4 regions of the Mesobacillus sp. MER 48 genome follow, and region 3 is predicted to be linked to each of the others. Evidence: riboswitches for the same ligand, from Rfam matches in the RefSeq annotation. Region 3 holds a riboswitch; each other region holds the start of a gene.
What was found. A riboswitch is a leader RNA that binds a small molecule or an ion and turns the genes downstream of it on or off. The one in region 3 is predicted to bind cyclic di-AMP.

Region 1 (4,390 bases), on a different contig from region 3:
TCCACTCAAGTTATACTCCATTTATGCTCCGCCAAACCATCCATTTGGTACAGTGCATGTGACCCATGCAGATGCAATGGAAAGACCAGTAGCGAGCAATGGAGTTCCAGAGGTTTTTGGAAAGACCCCGGACGAATGGGTAAAACACACCGAGTTTTTAGTGCAAGAAGGACTGGAGGACGTGAAAAGAGGAATCAACGCCACCCACATCCTGCAGGAATTCATTCTAATGGGCGTGCTTGTCGGAAAAGGATACACACCAGAAAAAGCATATGAGACAGTAGAAGAATGGGAACGCACAGGAAAGTCCCAACTTCTTCAGCAGAGCAAGAATATGTAGGTTTGGATGGGACACGAGACGTTCTCGTGTCCCTTAATATTTTACGTGACTTGATCTCCCGATTAAGGATTCAGACAAGTTTGCGGTGTTTTGAGGAAATGTTGTCAGAATAAGCCCGTGATTTAGACAGGTTTGAGGGTGGAAGGGGAAAAGCTGTCAAGAAAAGCGCGTGATTTAGACAGGTTTGAGGGTGGAAGGGGAAAAGCTGTCAAAAAACTCCCGTGATTTAGACAGGTTTGATGCTGAAGGCGGAAAAGCTGTCAAAATAAGCCCGTGATTTAGACAGGTTTGAGGGTGGAAGGGGAAAAGCTGTCAAGAAAAGCGCGTGATTTAGACAGGTTTGATGCTGAAGGCGGAAAAGCTGTCAAGAAAAGCTCGTGATTTAGACAGGTTTGATGGTGAAAGGGGAAAAGCTGTCAAAAAACGCCCGTGATTTAGACAGGTTTGAGGGTGGAAGGGGAAAAGCTGTCAAGAAAAGCGCGTGATTTAGACAGGTTTGGGGTGCTAAGAGGAAAAGCTGTCAAAAAAAGCTCTGGATTTAGACAGGTTTGATGCTGAAGGCGGAAAAGCTGTCAAAAAAAGCGCGTGATTTAGACAGGTTTGAAGGTGGAAGGGTAAAAGCTGTCAAGAAAAGCTCTGGATTTAGACAGGTTTGGGGTGCTAAGAGTAATAGCTGTCAAAAATAGTCCTGGGATTAATCAGGGCTAAGGGTGTTAAGAAAGAAGCTAGAAAAAGTGGAGCAATGAGAAGTACAAAAATGGACAAAACGATTATGAACATAGAAAAAACCACTCTAAAGTGGTTTTTTAATCCCGCATGGCTCCTGCTTCCCGGGAGGTCATCGCTCCCTGGCCTGCCTGTACATCTTTTTGGATTTGCTGTTTTACTTGCTGTGCATCTGTGCCTGCAAATCCGGCAGTTGTAGCATTGCCGCTTTTTGCTTTTTGTTGATTCTGTTGCATATTATGGATTCCTCCTCAGTTATCGTTTTATCAGCATTAGTATTTACTAAAGTAGTATCAATATGTGCTCGTATCTTGCCTAAGTTAGACGGAAGAACTGTCCTATCGCCTCCAATCTGGGCTAAACTGTAAAATGGGCATTGACACCAAAATGATATAGGAGTAATTTATATGTATTCATTTTAATAACAAACCTTTTTGCTGAATCCTATGAGCGGGGGAACCATTTTTGGATAAATTGATTTTATCTTGGGGTGAATTTTAGCGTGTGCAGCTAAAAGGGGATGCTCTCAATCCCTAATCCGACAGCTAACTCCGTAAGCGCGGTTGGGAGAAGGGTCTTATGGCCATTCTTTATTTGGGATGGTTTTTTTGTGGTTTTTTAAGGGATGGGGATTCTATCCCGTATAAGTTGAAAAGTAAAGAAGGGGTATCTTTGGTCAATATTTTGAGAAGGAATCGCTTAAAGCCGGCTCAGATCATTGTTTTGTTTTATGTTTTCGCTGTTTTGATCTCGGCTGCGTTACTTAGCTTGCCAATCGCGTTGAAGCCGGGGGTGAGCTGGACATTCATTGATGTCTTGTTTACAGCAGTGAGTGCGGTGAGTGTAACCGGTCTGGCTGTGGTGTCTACGCCGGATACCTTCAGCACAACCGGCATTTTTATCCTGATGTTCATCCTCCAGTTCGGTGGAATCGGAATCATGACGCTTGGTACATTTTTTTGGCTGGTGCTGCGAAAAAAAATCGGCCTTAAAGACCGGCAGCTAATCATGACGGATCAGAACCAATCCCAAATGTCGGGCCTGGTCAAACTGATGAGGCAGATTTTGATTATCATCCTGTTGATTGAAGCACTGGGAGCGTTGATTTTAGGGACTTATTTTCTAGGGTATTTTCCGACATGGGAGGAAGCGTATCTTCAGGGAGCGTTTGCGGCTGTCAGTGCAACGACCAATGCGGGATTTGATATTACGGGAAGCTCGATGATTCCGTTTGCGAATGATTACTTTGTGCAGACTGTGAACATTATTCTGCTGACCCTGGGTGCGATTGGATTCCCTGTCTTGGTCGAATTAAAGGAATTTTTCCTGAATCGCAAAAAACACAATCGAACCCATTTTTCTTTGTATACCAAGGTGACTTCCTTGACCTTTTTTGCACTGATGTTCTTCGGTGCATTCGCCATCTTGCTGTTTGAGTATAATCACTTTTTTAAAGATTATAATTGGCATGAATCCTTCTTCTTTGCCTGGTTTCAATCGTCATCCACCAGGAATGGCGGCCTTGCTACGATGAATGTCAGTGATTTTTCTGACCCGACATTGCTGCTTCTTTGCTTCTTAATGTTCATCGGGGCTTCGCCAAGCTCGGTGGGCGGGGGAATACGGACGACGACTTTCGCTGTAATATTATTGGTCATTATCAACTTTGCAAAAGGGCATAACTCGATCAAGGTATTTGGCCGTGAATTGCATGAAGAAGATATCCGGAAATCAGTGGTCGTAAGCTTTTTGGCGATCATCCTCTGTTTTGCTGCGGTGGTCATTTTGAATGCAACAGAGAAGTTCTCGATGATGGAAATCATGTTCGAGGTCAGTTCTGCTTTCGGAACAACTGGCTTGTCAATGGGGATAACACCTGATCTGAGTTACGCAGGGAAGGTCGTCATCATTGCCATGATGTTTATCGGAAGAATCGGGATCCTGTCCTTCATTTTCTTGTTTAACCGTGGAAAAGCAGAGCCTAAATGCCATTATCCGAAAGAAAGATTGATTGTGGGGTAAAAGTAAAAAAACGCTGTTAGCCTCAACAGCGTTTTTTTTGATATTATAAAGAAATCTTCATGAATTTGCTGACATCCTTAAATCCCATTTTCTCATATAACTTTATTGCTTTTTCATTGTGTGAATAGACGTTCAGCCTTACATCGCTATATCCGTTTTTACGAAACTCCTTAAACGCTTCTTCCATCAATAATTTGGAATAGCCTTTGCCTCTGTAGGGCGCTTTTACATATAAATCATTGATCCAGCCGATTTCATCCCCCGTTAAGTAATCGAATGCTTTATCAATTTGAACCCAGCCAATAAGTGTGTCGGCATCCATCAAGCAAACAAAATAAGCATTATATTTCGCAGAATGCTCATATGCTTCAATCATTTTTTGCTGATTATCTTCTGAATCGTGATTTGTTGCTTCTTTACGGTTGACTCCAGCATATTCATAGATTTCGTGCAGCTCCATTTCGTCAGCGATTTTAAAGCTCAGCGCCATGCGTTCACCCTCTCAAAATGACTATAGATTTTAGGCTTATTATATACGACAATTGTTCACGAAGTCCTTCTTGGTGAAACCCTGCTAATTGGTTAATGCCATCATTATCTGCAGTTTGACCATGAAAAGGGTGCTCAAGACTGTATTTTTAAAAAATGTCGTTCTATTTCAGTATAGAATCTGTTTACATCCTTGTTTGAAAGGCATTAGCGTTCCTATTTGGACCTGCTTGCCATGTTTTTTGGCGAAAAAATAATTTTATTGGCGATGTTCACAACTTTTTTGGCGACTTGGAAATTTTCTTTGATTTTTACCAGTTCGGCTGTGCATAGGTGCATCCAATTTTTCTTGGAACAACCAGCATATTAAAGTCAGCCTCGGCGGTGCAATAACCGTTGAGTGCAGGATTTTTGTTGACAATGAATTGATTTATCCTGAGCATGAGATCCACTAAAATACAGAAAGGAGCTTAACTTAGTTGAGCTCCTTTGAAATATTAAATTTTCTTTTGCTCTTTTTTTCTCTGGTAAAAATAGATGGCGATTAACACAGCTGATGCAAGTAAAAATGTAAGGATAATAATCGTGATGTACAGGGAATCATTGTTTGTTTCTTCCGGGATGAATCGGGTGGCAATTGAACCAATGGATATAAATAAAGGAATCAGGACAGTGAACCAGGTTTTGGTGTAAAGTGCTGCACCAATGAAAATCACGGCACAGAGGACGATGATCCAGTTGTTTTGCGCTGGGGTTGCAATAAAGGTGGGTTCGAAATCCTGTGCTTTGTACCAGAGCAGGAATACCACGATT
Region 2 (4,390 bases), on a different contig from region 3:
CTTTACATTGATCGTCCTGGAACAAACATTTCATTGCTTTTAAATACTTTCTATAAAACATTCAATAATCCCTCTTAGTATCCAACTATATGGAAGAGATTTGTTTGTTAAATCACTATATCAATGATTCTAAATTACTGGTTGAGGATGTTAATCAAGGCCGATAAGCTGTCAAGAAAGCATCGGTATTTTGACAGGTCCGAGGGTTGAAGCCGAAAAGTTGTCAAGATAGCATCATTATTTTGACAGGTTCGGGGCTAGAAGCCGAAAGGTTGTCAAGATAACATCGGTATTTTGACAGGTCCGAGGACAGAAGCCGATAAGCTGTCAAGAAAGCATCGTTTTTTGGACAGGTCCGAGGGCAGAAGCCGAAAAGTTGTCAAGAAAGCATCGGTATTTTGACAGGTTCGGGGGTTGAAGCCGATAAGCTGTCAAGAAAGCATCGTTTTTTTGACAGGTTCTGGAGTTGAAGCCGATAAGCTGTCAAGAAAGCATCGTTTTTTAGACAGGTCCGAGGGCAGAAGCCGAAAAGTTGTCAAGAATACATCGGTATTTTGACAGGTTCGGGGGTTGAAGCCGAAAAGTTGTCAAGAATACATCGGTATTTTGACAGGTTCGGGGGTTGAAGCCGAAAAGTTGTCAAGAATACATAGTTATTTTGACAGGTTCTGGGGCAGAAGCTGATAAGCTGTCAAGATAGCATCGGTATTTTGACAGGTTCGGGGGTTGAAGCCAAAAAGCTATCAATCATCCAGGATGATGCGGGTAGTTAGTGGCTAGTTCTTGACTCAAAACATCGTTCAGAAACCATGTTGCCATATCTGCTGCTATTTCCCACGCTAAAACCTAGCAAGCCTTTTCCTTATAATAAAAAAACAAGCGAATTATGAAAAATTCGCTTGCAAATAAATCCGTATCCTAAGTTTTGAACCGGGCCACTAACAATCTTCACCGGCTCCTTTTTTTACGCTTTTGTAGTTTCTCTTTTTCCTTCCGTCTCTGCTACAATCACGGCACAGGCAGCATCACCTGTGATGTTTACAGCCGTGCGAGTCATGTCTAGCAAACGGTCAATTCCGATAATCAGGGCGATCCCTTCCACTGGCAGGTTAACGGATTGGAGGACCATCGCCAGCATGATCAGCCCCACTCCCGGAACACCCGCGGTTCCTATGCTGGCCAGAACAGCTGTCAGGACAACCGTGATCAGTTGGGTGAAGGTCAGATCCACGTTGAATACCTGTGCGATAAAAATTGTCGCTACCCCTTGCATGATGGCGGTACCATCCATGTTGATTGTCGCACCGAGCGGTTGAACGAAACTGCTGATTGACTCAGGGACTTTTAGATTTTTCTGTGCGGTGCTCATGGAAATCGGCAGGGTAGCATTGCTGCTCGAAGTACTGAAAGCAACGCCCATCGCTGGGGCAAACCCTTTAAAGAACCAAATCGGACTTTTCTTTGCCAACAGTGCCACCGAAGATCCGTAAACGAAAATGGAATGAATCAGAAGTGCCAGCAGGACAACAGACATGTAAAGGCCCATGGCTTTGATGGCATCGAGTCCCTGGCTGCCCACTGCTGAAACAATCAGCCCGAATGTACCATATGGTGCAAACTTCATCACCAGGTTGACTAAGTACATTAACAGGTCATTCCCCTGTTCAACGAGGTTCAGTATCCCTTTCGTTTTGTTGCCAAGCATGGTCAGGGCGAAGCCGACAAAGACGGAGAAGGTGATGATTTGGAGCATGTTTCCTTCTGCAAAGGCTTGGATAGGATTTTTAGGGATAATATTTAACAGCGTATCAGAAACCGGCGGAGCTTCTTTTGACTGGAACTCCGCATTGGCGGTGTCAAAAGTACCGACATTACCAGGCTGGAAAACATAGCTCAGAGAGATGCCGATGATGAGAGCCATAGTCGTAGTCATAAGGAAATAGGAAATGGTTTTAAGGCCGATCCTGCCAAGCTTCTTCGGATCGCCAAGTCCCGCGGTTCCAAGTGTAATCGAAAAGAAGACAATTGGCACTACGAGCATATTGATAAGGTTTAAAAAGATTTTCCCCAGCGGTGTGAACACAAACTGATCGAGCTGCGGAAAAATGCCGGGTGCAAACAGATTGATCAGCAGCCCAGTGATTCCGCCGGCTATAAGGGCTATGATAATTTTGGTAGACAGTTTCATAAAGGTAACCTCCAAGTTGTGAATATTTTCCTGAAAAAGGCAATAAAAATACACAGAGGCAAAAACCACTGTGCATGAATGCAGTGTTTTCCTCTCAACACGCCTACGAGGTTAGCTGTCGGGTTCGGGTTTTGAGAGTACCCTACCTGTTAAGGATTCACCCCAATTACTAAAAAAAGTAACAATTGGTTCCCCCGCTCAAAGGATTAAGCGATTATGTATTATTTTTTTAATATAATATCAGGTTTATCCGATTTTGGGAACAAAAAAAATTTTCCTGATTCATCCCGTTGGCAATCTTCCCCCCTTGGAACCGACTAAATAACTAATTGATCCTATGGCCTTTTAACTAATTTTATTGTTTGCAATTTTGACCAAAATCCCTATAAAACCTAAATCTAAAACGTATGACGAAATCTGATAGTCACGATATATCAGTTTTTTTCACAACAAAAATGCCGGGTGAATTCCCTCCGTTTACAACTCCATTGTAATTATCTTCTTTTCCCCATTTTTCTAAAATGTTACTTCTTCCTGCCAATATAAAGTAAGTGTGTTGAAACCCCAAGAATACTAGGGTCAGTAGCTTTTTCTTTTATTAAATCAATAATTTTTCTTACTTCTTGATCACCTTTATCTCTCCAATAACTCCAACTATCATTGTTAAGTATCGCTCCTGGATTCGAACCTATTAAATCCAATGTTTCAAATCCTTGTGATTCCATAAAAGGATTGATGTCTGCAATATTAAAATAATACGCCCCTGTAAAACGTCCCTCATCAGCGTGGTTAAAGCAACCTGTTTGAGAAAACCGATTAATGGTATCCATATTATCATTCGGCTTCCAATTCATCGGATTTATCAGCGATGTAAGTATGTGCCTAATTCTGGGCATAAAAGCAACGAAAACTAGTCCGCCTTTTTTGGTTACTCTATTTAACTCTTCGACAGCCTGGATACGTTCATCTTCTTTTTGTAAATGATACATAGGACCAAGCATTAACGATGCGTCGAATTGTTCATCTTTAATCATATTAAGCTCTCTGGCATCCGCTGCATAAAACCCTTCGAATTGCCCTTCTAATTTCAATTCCTTAGCTTTATCTTTTGCGATTTCAACTAATCGTGGGGTTAAATCCGTGAGTGTTACCTTATAACCTTCTTTTGCAAGTTCCATTGAATACTTCCCGGGTCCAGCACCATTATCAAGGACGTAACCATTTTGGGGCATATGTTTTTTTATAAAATGCCAATTCACTTGGAATTCAATTGGTTCACGCTCTAATCTTCCCCACTCATCAAATTGATTGTAATAGTTAATGATTTTATTCATTATTTCACCCATATTCCACTTTTTATCTAATGAAAAGCCTTCATATCCTTTTAAGCTAAACTCCCTCGTTATTCAATAAGACCTTCATAAGAGTGCTTTAATCCTTCTTGCAAGTTTATTTCCCTTTAAAATCCTGCAGATCTTTTAAAAGACCAGAATTACATCCATGATTAACCGAGCGTCACAAATAAGGGAGATAATAAACCCAATATAACGAAATGCTTAATCGTAATCATCCATCCAATACAACACATCTGGTACTGGGGTAAATTATATCTCCATAGAAAAGTGTTCTTTGTCTATCCATCGTTATAATTCATCTTTTCATAAACTTTACTAAACTGTATTATTCTTCCTGATAAAGAATAATCCTTCTTTAAATTAACCTACTTCCTTAATTTAATAAAAGAATTCAATAAAAAGCGGCCGCTCAGGCTACAGGTTTCCCACCTGAAATGCACTAAGAGAGACCGAGAATACCCAGTTATAATGAAGCTTTTTCAGCATTCCTTTTCGTCATCACTCCTTGCATTTTCCTGGCTGAAAAGTTTTTATTAACTGCTTTACATGTGTCTTCCTCGTTGAACCTGAAAAAGGGAGGAGCCTATGATCAGGCGCTTCCCTGTGAACATTCCTACTCTTCCCCTTTAATGAGCTTTTCCCGATCCACAAACATCGGAGGCTGCTCGAGCCAGCCTCTTTCAATAATCATCTGGGCTCCATCTTCGGAATAGGCTAAAGCTCTTAAAATAAAACCGCTGTACATGGCTCCTACATCTCTTCTCATACTCAGGGACAAAGCCATTCCATAAGCAGCTATGCCCAATTGGGAAAGGATGCCTACCACAAAGAGCATCAGCCGGTCAGA
Region 3 (4,390 bases):
AGTGAATTTTACTTCCTGGTAATCTGTATTGTTCTATTTATAGCAAACTTGGCATTTTGGTTAGATGAAAGGGGAATTGCTGAAAACATATTCAACATCCAATTAACTCCTTCATTGATTCCTCTGTACATAATGGTGATGATCTTCTTTCTGGCTTTTATAATTTTTGCACTGCATCTGTATAAGAAAATAAAAACCTTACGTGAGTCGCACTACAAACATTCACGAGGATTGGTTCTCCTAATGGCAGTGGGAAATTTACTGGCCATCAGCGGCTTATCAGTTTTTGTGTTTACGCAAGATGCGAACGTTATGAAAACAGTGATTCCAAGTTTATTCAGTCTCTTTTTTGCAATCATGTTTATCATTTACATGATTTTATTTTTCGCACTTTTTGGGAGAAGCGTAAAATTAACAACTAAAAAGTTGAGACATTAAGTAATGGGTAACTCATAAATCCTAGATGGGTGGTTGTTTGAATATGAAGAATTGGCAATATACGCTGTATTTATTCATTCTTGGTGTTATTTCCTTCATCACAAAGGAAATCGTAACCTTTGCTATGTTAGGAATAATTTTGGTTTCCCTCAATAATATTCATTTCACCCTGTTAGAAATAAGAGATAATCAAAAGAAAGCTGACTAAAAAGCAGTATTCATTTTAGTTTCGATAAGAGGATGATTTAAATGAATAAAAAGTTAAGAAAGTCTTCAAAAGATAAGTCGATAAGTGGCGTCTGTGGGGGCATTGCTGAGTATTTTGGAGTTTCTTCTTTTTCAGTAAGACTAATTTTCATTTTATTGCCTGGCGCTAATGTACTGCTTTATTTAATTCTGGCTAATACGATGGCTGATAGTCCGCCTTCATTATATTAATCAAGGTGTGTGATGGAGGCATCTTTTATAGAATTAAAGGTGAGTACTTCTATGAATTTTCTGGGTGGAGGTCGTATATGAATGGCTAAAATTCAACCAATGGAAACAAACAGGCTTATCCTGAGGGAACTTAGTGAAGAGGATTATGAAGATATTCATGAATTTAAGTCAGATCAAAAAGTGGTTAAATATTTAACTTGGAGTCCTAATAGCAGAGAACAAACATTACATAGCCTTAAAAAGCAGATTGCTTTTCAAAACGAAGAAAACCGACAAATCTATGTTTTAGCGGTTGTAATAAAAAATACTAAAAAAGTCATCGGTAATGCTTTGTTTATGGTAAGAGATCAAGACTTTATAACAGCGGAAATCGGATATTTTATTAACTCAAACTACTGGAAACAAGGATACGGAATTGAAATTGTTAACGGATTATTATATTTAGGGTTTAATACTATGGATATCCATAGGATATATGCAGTATGTGATGCAGAAAATGCTGGTTCAGTCAATCTTTTAAGGAGAATAGGTTTCCGGCAGGAAGGTCATTTTATTAAAAACTTGAAGGTAAAAGGACAATGGAGAGATCATTTTCTATTTGCTATGTTAAAAGAGGAGTTTAAATAAGTTTCCTCGTTGGGATTGTTTTTAGGTTAAGGTAAGCCTCCAGTGTCTCACAAGACTCCGTAAGGTAGACTTTGTTCAAAGCAGTAAACGTAAACTATGACCAAGAAATGTTTGACAAAGGAAAAAGAAAGGCGTAGCTTATTATATTATTCCCATATAGACCTTTTTGCCGAATCTTTGAGCGGGGGAACCATTTTCTGATAAACATTGTTTATCTTGGGGTGAATCTTAGCATATTAAAGCTAGGAAGGGATACTCTCATTCCCTAATCCGACAGCTAACTCCGCAGGTGCCATAGAGAGAAGGGTTGATGAACGCCATTGGCCATTCTTTAGTTTAGGATGGTCTTTTTTATTTTTAAATAGAAGGGATGTGTAGGAGCAGTGAAAAAGCAATATGCTGTTTTGGGCTTGGGCCGTTTTGGAGGAAGCCTTGTAAAAGAGTTCTATGAATTAGGTGCAGAGGTTTTAGCAATTGACATTGATCAGGATAAAGTTGATCAGTATTCCCAATATGTTACTCATGCCGTACAATTCAACGGTATTGATGAAGAAGGGCTTAAACAAGTCGGGATAAAAAATATTGATCATGTTTTTGTTTCTTTTGGAGGGAATATTGAATCAAGCGTTTTGACATGCCTGATCTTAAAGGAAATGGGTGTACCCAAGGTCTGGGCCAAAGCACATAATGATAATCATGCAAAAGTTCTTGAAAAAGTAGGAGCAGACAGGGTGATCCATCCGGAGCGGGATATGGCTAAAAGGATCGCGAACCATATATTCTCAGATAAGATCATTGATTATATTGAGTTGTCGGAAAAGTACAGCATGGTTGAGATTGTTGCTACGAAAAAAATACATAATAAGACATTAACGGACCTGGATATAAGGGCAAGATATGGATGCAATATTGTAGGCATTCTAAGAGGGCAGGAAATCATTGTTTCCCCTCCTGCAGAAGAGGTCATTTCTATGGGAGATGTACTGATTGTGATGGGCCGCAACTCTGATATTAACCGTTTCGAGAAAGAGGGGGTATAGGTGAAACACCGCGTCATTAACCTGAATCCTTCTCAGCTACTTGTTTTGGTCTTTGCTGTGTTTATCTTCATAGGCACGATTTTGTTGAAATTGCCTTTTGCAACGGAGGACTCAATTACCTGGCTGAATGCTTTGTTCACAGCTACATCAGCTATGACAGTTACAGGTCTGGCTGTCGTTGATACAGAATCAGCCTTTACTCTATTTGGTGAAATAGTGATTGTCTCCCTGATTCAATTGGGAGGACTGGGAATCATGTCTTTTGCAATCCTTATCTATATGGTGTTAGGGAAGAAAATTGGAATCAAACAGCGGATCGTCGTGCAGCAGGCATTAAATCAAACATCTATCGGCGGGGTTATCTTGTTAGTCAGGAATTTGTTCATCTTTTCCTTAACGATTGAAGCAATTGCAATGCTCCTGCTGGCTATCCGCTGGGTGCCCCAATTTGGTTGGGGTAAAGGGCTTTATTATAGTTTTTTTCATTCCATTTCAGCGTTTAACAATGCCGGTTTTGCATTATGGTCCGACAGTTTGATGGGATTCGTGGGGGATCCAATCATCAATATTGTGATTACATTCCTATTTATCATTGGGGGAATCGGATTTACGGTTTTAGCTGACATGTGGAGGAAAAAGCGCTTCCGTAAATTGAGCCTCCACTCCAAGATGATGATCATCGGTACATTCATTATTAACCTCGTGGCAATGTTCATTATTTTTATCCTGGAATACCATAACCCCAATACACTCGGAGGATTGAATTCACTAGGTGATAAATTGTGGGCTTCTTATTTCCAGGCAGTAACACCGCGAACTGCGGGATTTAACTCCCTAGATATATCGGCCTTACAGGAAGATACGATCTTCTTATTTTTAATCCTTATGTTCATAGGTGCAGGAAGTGCATCTACTGGGGGAGGCATAAAACTAACAACGTTTTTGGTCATATTATTTTCGGTCATTACGTTCCTTAAAGGAAAAGAAGAAACCGTGCTCGGAAAAAGGGCAATCAGCCTTACGATTGTTTTGCGTTCATTGGCGATCTCGACAATTGCACTTTTTTTAATTTGTTTGGGGATTTTTATTATGAATATTACGGAAGAAGCTCCATTCATTCAAGTTGTTTTTGAAGTTATTTCGGCATTTGGTACTGTAGGATTATCAATGGGAATAACAGGGTCACTTACCGCAATTGGGAAAGCAGTGATTATATTTGTTATGTTTGCAGGGAAGCTAGGCCCATTGACAATGGCTTTTTCTCTTGCAAATGCAACTGAATCACGAATTAAGTATCCAAGGGAAGATGTACTCACAGGGTGAGGCATTTCCGCTATTACCTTTAATGAAAATAAATGAAAATCGCTTAACAATGACGTTAAGCGATTTTTTAATTTCTATTATCATCAGTGGTTTTTAGTCATAGCTACTGGTCTTCCAAGACTTAAGGATTGGTTGACCATAATCCAGCTGTTTTCACAAGAACTCTTGGATGCAGTTTCAATCCTGCAACAAGAAGGACTGCTAAATCCTCTGGCTGCATGACATTTTCAGGGTTCCCGCTGATCAGATTGCTTTCGACAGCGAGGTCGGTTGCCACAGTACTTGGTGTCAAAGCCGTTACGCGCACATTATGTTTCCTGACTTCAAGCATCAGTGATTCTGTCAGTCCGAGGACTGCGAATTTAGAAGCAGAGTAAGCACTAGTGACTGGCGCTCCTTTTTGGCCAGCAGTGGAGGAGATATTCACAATGTCTCCGGATTTTCTTTCGATCATTTCTGGCAGAACCGCTCTTGTAACGTTATAAACTCCCATCAGGTTTACGCGGACAATCTTTTCCCATTCT
Region 4 (4,390 bases), on a different contig from region 3:
ATGAATCGCGGCGATGCTGGTGACTTCTTCAAGACTGGCAGCAAGATCACTCCTGTTTCTGGAAATGTACACTCTGGTTCTTACTACTTCTGGAAAGGCTTAAGTGATACACCTGCTGATTCTGGAATCCACGTGACGAACATCAAGGAAAACAAAGATGGATCAATCACAGCTAAATTTTTCTATAATGTTAATTCAAGCGTGAAATAAGGCTGAAAAAACCTGAGCAAGGAGTTAATCCCTGCTCAGGTTTTCTTTATGACCGGTACAAAAATATTCAGATGTCCTGGAAGAACTTTTGCACTGAATGGAAGCGGCTCGCCTTCTTCTCCGTCGATGTTGACCACATGAGGTTTGTTGGAGGATACATTCAGATAGGAGGTTCGTATATATTCGACCTCCTTGCTTTCTTCCAATTCACCTCTCAAAAGTGAAGGGATGAGGGTTGCGATTTTTGGGATGGATAACTTTTTTATGATAAAAGTGTGGAATTTACCATCATTCACGTCTGCCTCAGGGGCAAGTGCCTCAAATCCGCCCACAGAATTTGTGAGGGCAGTAAGCAAAAGGAAAGTCTCGCCTTCCCATTTCCCTCCCTCGTGTTCAACATTGATTTTAATAGCTTCGCCATTCAGGAAGGATTTTGTACCTTCCATAAAATAAGCCAGTGGGCCAAGTTTGGTTTTTTGCTCGGCGCTTACGTTGTAAGATGCTTCTGCGATCGCCCCAACTGCAAGAACATTGGCAAAATAAGACTCATTGACCTTTCCGACATCAACAGGACGAAGATATTGCTCTTCTAAAATAGAGATGGCCTCATAAGGTTCCAGCGGAATATTGAGTGCCCTGGCAAAATCATTGACTGTCCCAAGCGGTATTATGCCGAGAGCGGGCCGGTGTGCCTGTTCGGCCAGTCCATTGATGGCCTCATTGATGGTTCCGTCACCGCCCATAGCGATGACCGCATCATATAAAGCAACGCATGCTTCGGTGGCAAATGCAGCGGCATCTCCCTCTTTTTCCGTTCTTCTGATCTCTATGTCCTCATAATTGTTTCGCAATGTTTCTTCAATTTTTTCTGCATAATCATTCGCTTTTTCTTTACCTGAAGAAGGATTCACTATAACCATCGCTTTCATCCGCAACAACCTCCAAACTGTTTTGACAATCTTATTATTTACCTTTAATTCCCCGGCTATAAACCGCGTACAGGTGTGGAGAAAGGTGTTAATGAGTTAACGGAAGTGTAAAACAAAGAAAAACAGCGATTCAGTGAGAAAGTCCTTGATTTCATGTCATTATTGGGAAGAAATGAATAAAATAAGTCATTTTTGCGTTCCTTTTCATGTTTACAACCGAAATCCGGAGGAGTATGATTACAACAGTTTCAGATTTCTGGAACAAAAAACTGAATGAGTTTCATATTTCTAAATCGCTGAATCCGGCAGGAGCGGGGGAACCAATATTGTGGATGCGTCCACTTGGGGTGAAGCCTTTTCAAAAGGCAGGGCTATTCTGAGTCCTAATCCGACAGCTAACTTCGCAAGCGTTACAGAAGAGGAAGATGAAGCTTGTGTGACGACTATTCAAAAGTCCACAAGGCTGAAATCTTTTAGCCTCTGGGGGCTTTTTTGTTTTGCGTGATTTTAGATATGCTTATATCTTGATCCAGTTAAACATAACTCCCTGCCAGGAAATATTAGACGCGTAATTCCTCATACTAAGGAAAGAAGGAAAACACCATGCGTAGGAGATTGTTTATTGAGCTGGACCCTCCAAAGATACTCGTCTTAGGTTTTGGGACGATTATCCTGCTGGGGGCATTGCTGCTGTCACTGCCCTCTGCTACAACTGATGGCAAGGGGCTTCCGCTGCTTGATGCATTTTTCACTGCAACATCGGCTACATGTGTGACAGGGCTGGTTGTCGTGGATACCGGTGACACCTTTACTGCCTTTGGAGAAGTGGTCATCCTGTCGATGATCCAGGTCGGCGGTTTAGGATTTATGAGCTTTGCTACATTGCTCGCATTCATCTTGGGAAAAAGAATTTCATTAAAAGAAAGATTGATTATCCAGGAGTCTTTCAACAACGAGAACGTTGAAGGAGTCGTAAGGCTTGTAAAAAGAATCCTGATTTTCACAGCAACTGCCGAGATTGTCGGCGGAATCCTGTTATCATTCAGGTTTTCGCAGGATATGGCTGCGGGAAAAGCTATTTATTTCGGCTTCTTCCACGCAGTGTCAAACTTTAATAATGCCGGATTTGACTTGATGGGAGGTTTCAGGGGCCTTACTGCCTATGCTGAAGACCCGATCGTCAATCTTACGGTGACGTCACTGATCAGCCTGGGAGGCATCGGGTTCATTGTAATGAATGAACTATTCGAGTATCGAAGCACTCGCCGCTTGTCCCTGCATTCGAAAATGGCACTATCTGTTTCAAGTATTCTGGTAGTTGGCGGGGCTCTCCTGATTTTTATCCTGGAGTATAATAACCCTGCTACCCTGAGGCCTTTATCAGCGGCTGGTAAAATTTTCGGGGCATTTTATCAGGCTGTCACTCCAAGGACTGCGGGTTCAAATACCTTAAGCATTCCTGATTTAAAACAATCAACCTTGTTTTTGATCATCTTCCTGATGTTTATCGGCGCTTCTCCCGGATCAACGGGAGGGGGGATCAAGACTACCACATTTGCCGTCTTGATCGGTGCTGTCAAATCGCAAATCCGCGGCAGGGAAGATGTGACCTTCTTTGGAAGGAGGATGGATTTCTCCATCGTTTCCAAGTCTTTGACGGTGACCATTATTGCTATTTTCTTAGTGATATCCATGACGATGGTGTTAACTATCACAGAACCGGGAAAAGATTTTCTTATGATCTTTTTTGAAGTGGTGTCAGCCTTTTCGACTGTAGGACTTTCAATGGGCTTGACCCCTGAGCTGTCCTCATTCGGGAAAATTTTAATACTTATTACGATGTTTGCGGGCCGGGTTGGTCCATTGACACTTGCTTATGCAGTGGCCAAAAAAAGAAAAGAGGATCACTATCGATATCCAGCTGGAAAAGTGATGATTGGGTAGGAGGAGTATATTATGGCAAAGCAATACGCAGTAATCGGGATGGGGCGTTTTGGGTCCAGTGTAGCGACAACACTGTATTATGAAGGAAATGAAGTGCTGGCGATTGATAAGAGCGAGCAGCATATTGAGGAATATAAAGAGTTTGTTACACATGCGGTAATCGGAGACTCAACTGATGAGCAAACCTTGAAGGCTGTGGGGATCAGGAACTTCGAGACGGTCATCGTGGCAATTGGCGATGATATCCAGGCAAGTATCCTTACCGTTCTGATTTTAAAAGAAATGGGCGTTTCCAATGTCGTGGCCAAAGCGCTCAACAAACACCATGCACAAGTATTATTCAAGGTTGGCGCTGACAAAGTCATCTTCCCTGAACGGGACATGGGGGAACGGGTTGCCCATCAACTGATGGCGTCCCCGAATGTATTGAATTTCATCGAGCTTTCAGATGATTACAGTATTGAGGAAATCAAGCTGCCAATGAGCATGGCAGGCAAAAACCTGATTGAAATCAATCTCCGTGCAAAATACAATATTACCGTAATCGGCGTCAAAACAGCAAATAAGGTCGATATTTCGCCAGATCCGGAAAAGACACTTCGAGCAGAGGATATTCTGATCGTCCTGGGAGAAAATGGCGACTTGCATAAATTCGCGAAAATTAAATAATGACAGGATGAGGCAGGCTGGGAAGAAGACAGCCTGCTTTTTTATTCGTTCACTATTTTGAAAATTTACAAAAAATAGACTTTCTGTTCTGGCATTAATAAAAATAGACGGCGGCCGATGAAATAAATATAAATTTACTTGAAAAGGGAGCAGGACATCAAGATGAAACGAATTATGTATATATTTTTTATCGCAGTTTTACTCGCAGGGGGACTTGCTGGCTGCGCCAACACAGAGTTGAAGGCGAAGGAAAGGGTTAAAATTGGCATCATGTTGTCTGACGTCGGACTTGGCGATCAATCTTTTAGTGATGCAGCGTTTGCCGGACTGACAAAAGCAAGGGATGAATTGGATATTCTTTTTGATTATCGTGAGCTGCAGGAAGCAGGCAGCTATGAAAAGGGGTTTACTGAGCTGGTGGAAGACGGAAATGATCTTGTCATCGGGCTTGGTTTCATGGTTCTTGAGGATTTGGAAAAAGTCGCAAAGAAATATCCGGAACAACAGTTTATACTGGTGGATTCGGTATCAGAAATGGAGAATATCATATCGATTACTTTTAAAGAAGAACAGGGCAGCTTCCTGGCCGGTGCGGTTGCCGGGATGACCACCAAATCAAAGGTCGTCGGATTTGTGGG

Region 1: it holds a riboswitch for cyclic di-AMP, as region 3 does, so the genes downstream of both, M3593_RS22855 (TrkH family potassium uptake protein) here and M3593_RS10470 (potassium channel family protein) in region 3, are expected to answer to the same signal.
Region 2: it holds a riboswitch for cyclic di-AMP, as region 3 does, so the genes downstream of both, M3593_RS22955 (dicarboxylate/amino acid:cation symporter) here and M3593_RS10470 (potassium channel family protein) in region 3, are expected to answer to the same signal.
Region 4: it holds a riboswitch for cyclic di-AMP, as region 3 does, so the genes downstream of both, M3593_RS18465 (TrkH family potassium uptake protein) here and M3593_RS10470 (potassium channel family protein) in region 3, are expected to answer to the same signal.

Annotation. Positions count from the first base shown of each region.
Region 1 covers NZ_JAMAUR010000014.1:16,463-20,852, forward strand. The annotation lists gene M3593_RS22845 (cupin domain-containing protein) at 1-340, shown strand, start outside; gene M3593_RS22850 (hypothetical protein) at 1,147-1,302, opposite strand; cyclic di-AMP (ydaO/yuaA leader) riboswitch at 1,492-1,641, shown strand; gene M3593_RS22855 (TrkH family potassium uptake protein) at 1,739-3,088, shown strand; gene M3593_RS22860 (GNAT family N-acetyltransferase) at 3,132-3,578, opposite strand; gene M3593_RS22865 (DUF1129 family protein) at 4,075-4,390, opposite strand, start outside.
Region 2 covers NZ_JAMAUR010000014.1:37,836-42,225, reverse strand. The annotation lists gene M3593_RS22955 (dicarboxylate/amino acid:cation symporter) at 965-2,188, opposite strand; cyclic di-AMP (ydaO/yuaA leader) riboswitch at 2,275-2,411, opposite strand; gene M3593_RS22950 (class I SAM-dependent methyltransferase) at 2,713-3,522, opposite strand; gene M3593_RS22945 (DUF3231 family protein) at 4,157-4,390, opposite strand, start outside.
Region 3 covers NZ_JAMAUR010000002.1:824,230-828,619, forward strand. The annotation lists gene M3593_RS10460 (PspC domain-containing protein) at 688-876, shown strand; gene M3593_RS10465 (GNAT family N-acetyltransferase) at 958-1,503, shown strand; cyclic di-AMP (ydaO/yuaA leader) riboswitch at 1,661-1,810, shown strand; gene M3593_RS10470 (potassium channel family protein) at 1,887-2,543, shown strand; gene M3593_RS10475 (TrkH family potassium uptake protein) at 2,544-3,866, shown strand; gene M3593_RS10480 (3-ketoacyl-ACP reductase) at 3,988-4,390, opposite strand, start outside.
Region 4 covers NZ_JAMAUR010000006.1:60,009-64,398, forward strand. The annotation lists gene M3593_RS18455 (M6 family metalloprotease domain-containing protein) at 1-210, shown strand, start outside; gene M3593_RS18460 (diacylglycerol/lipid kinase family protein) at 246-1,139, opposite strand; cyclic di-AMP (ydaO/yuaA leader) riboswitch at 1,424-1,565, shown strand; gene M3593_RS18465 (TrkH family potassium uptake protein) at 1,743-3,083, shown strand; gene M3593_RS18470 (potassium channel family protein) at 3,096-3,752, shown strand; gene M3593_RS18475 (BMP family lipoprotein) at 3,915-4,390, shown strand, end outside.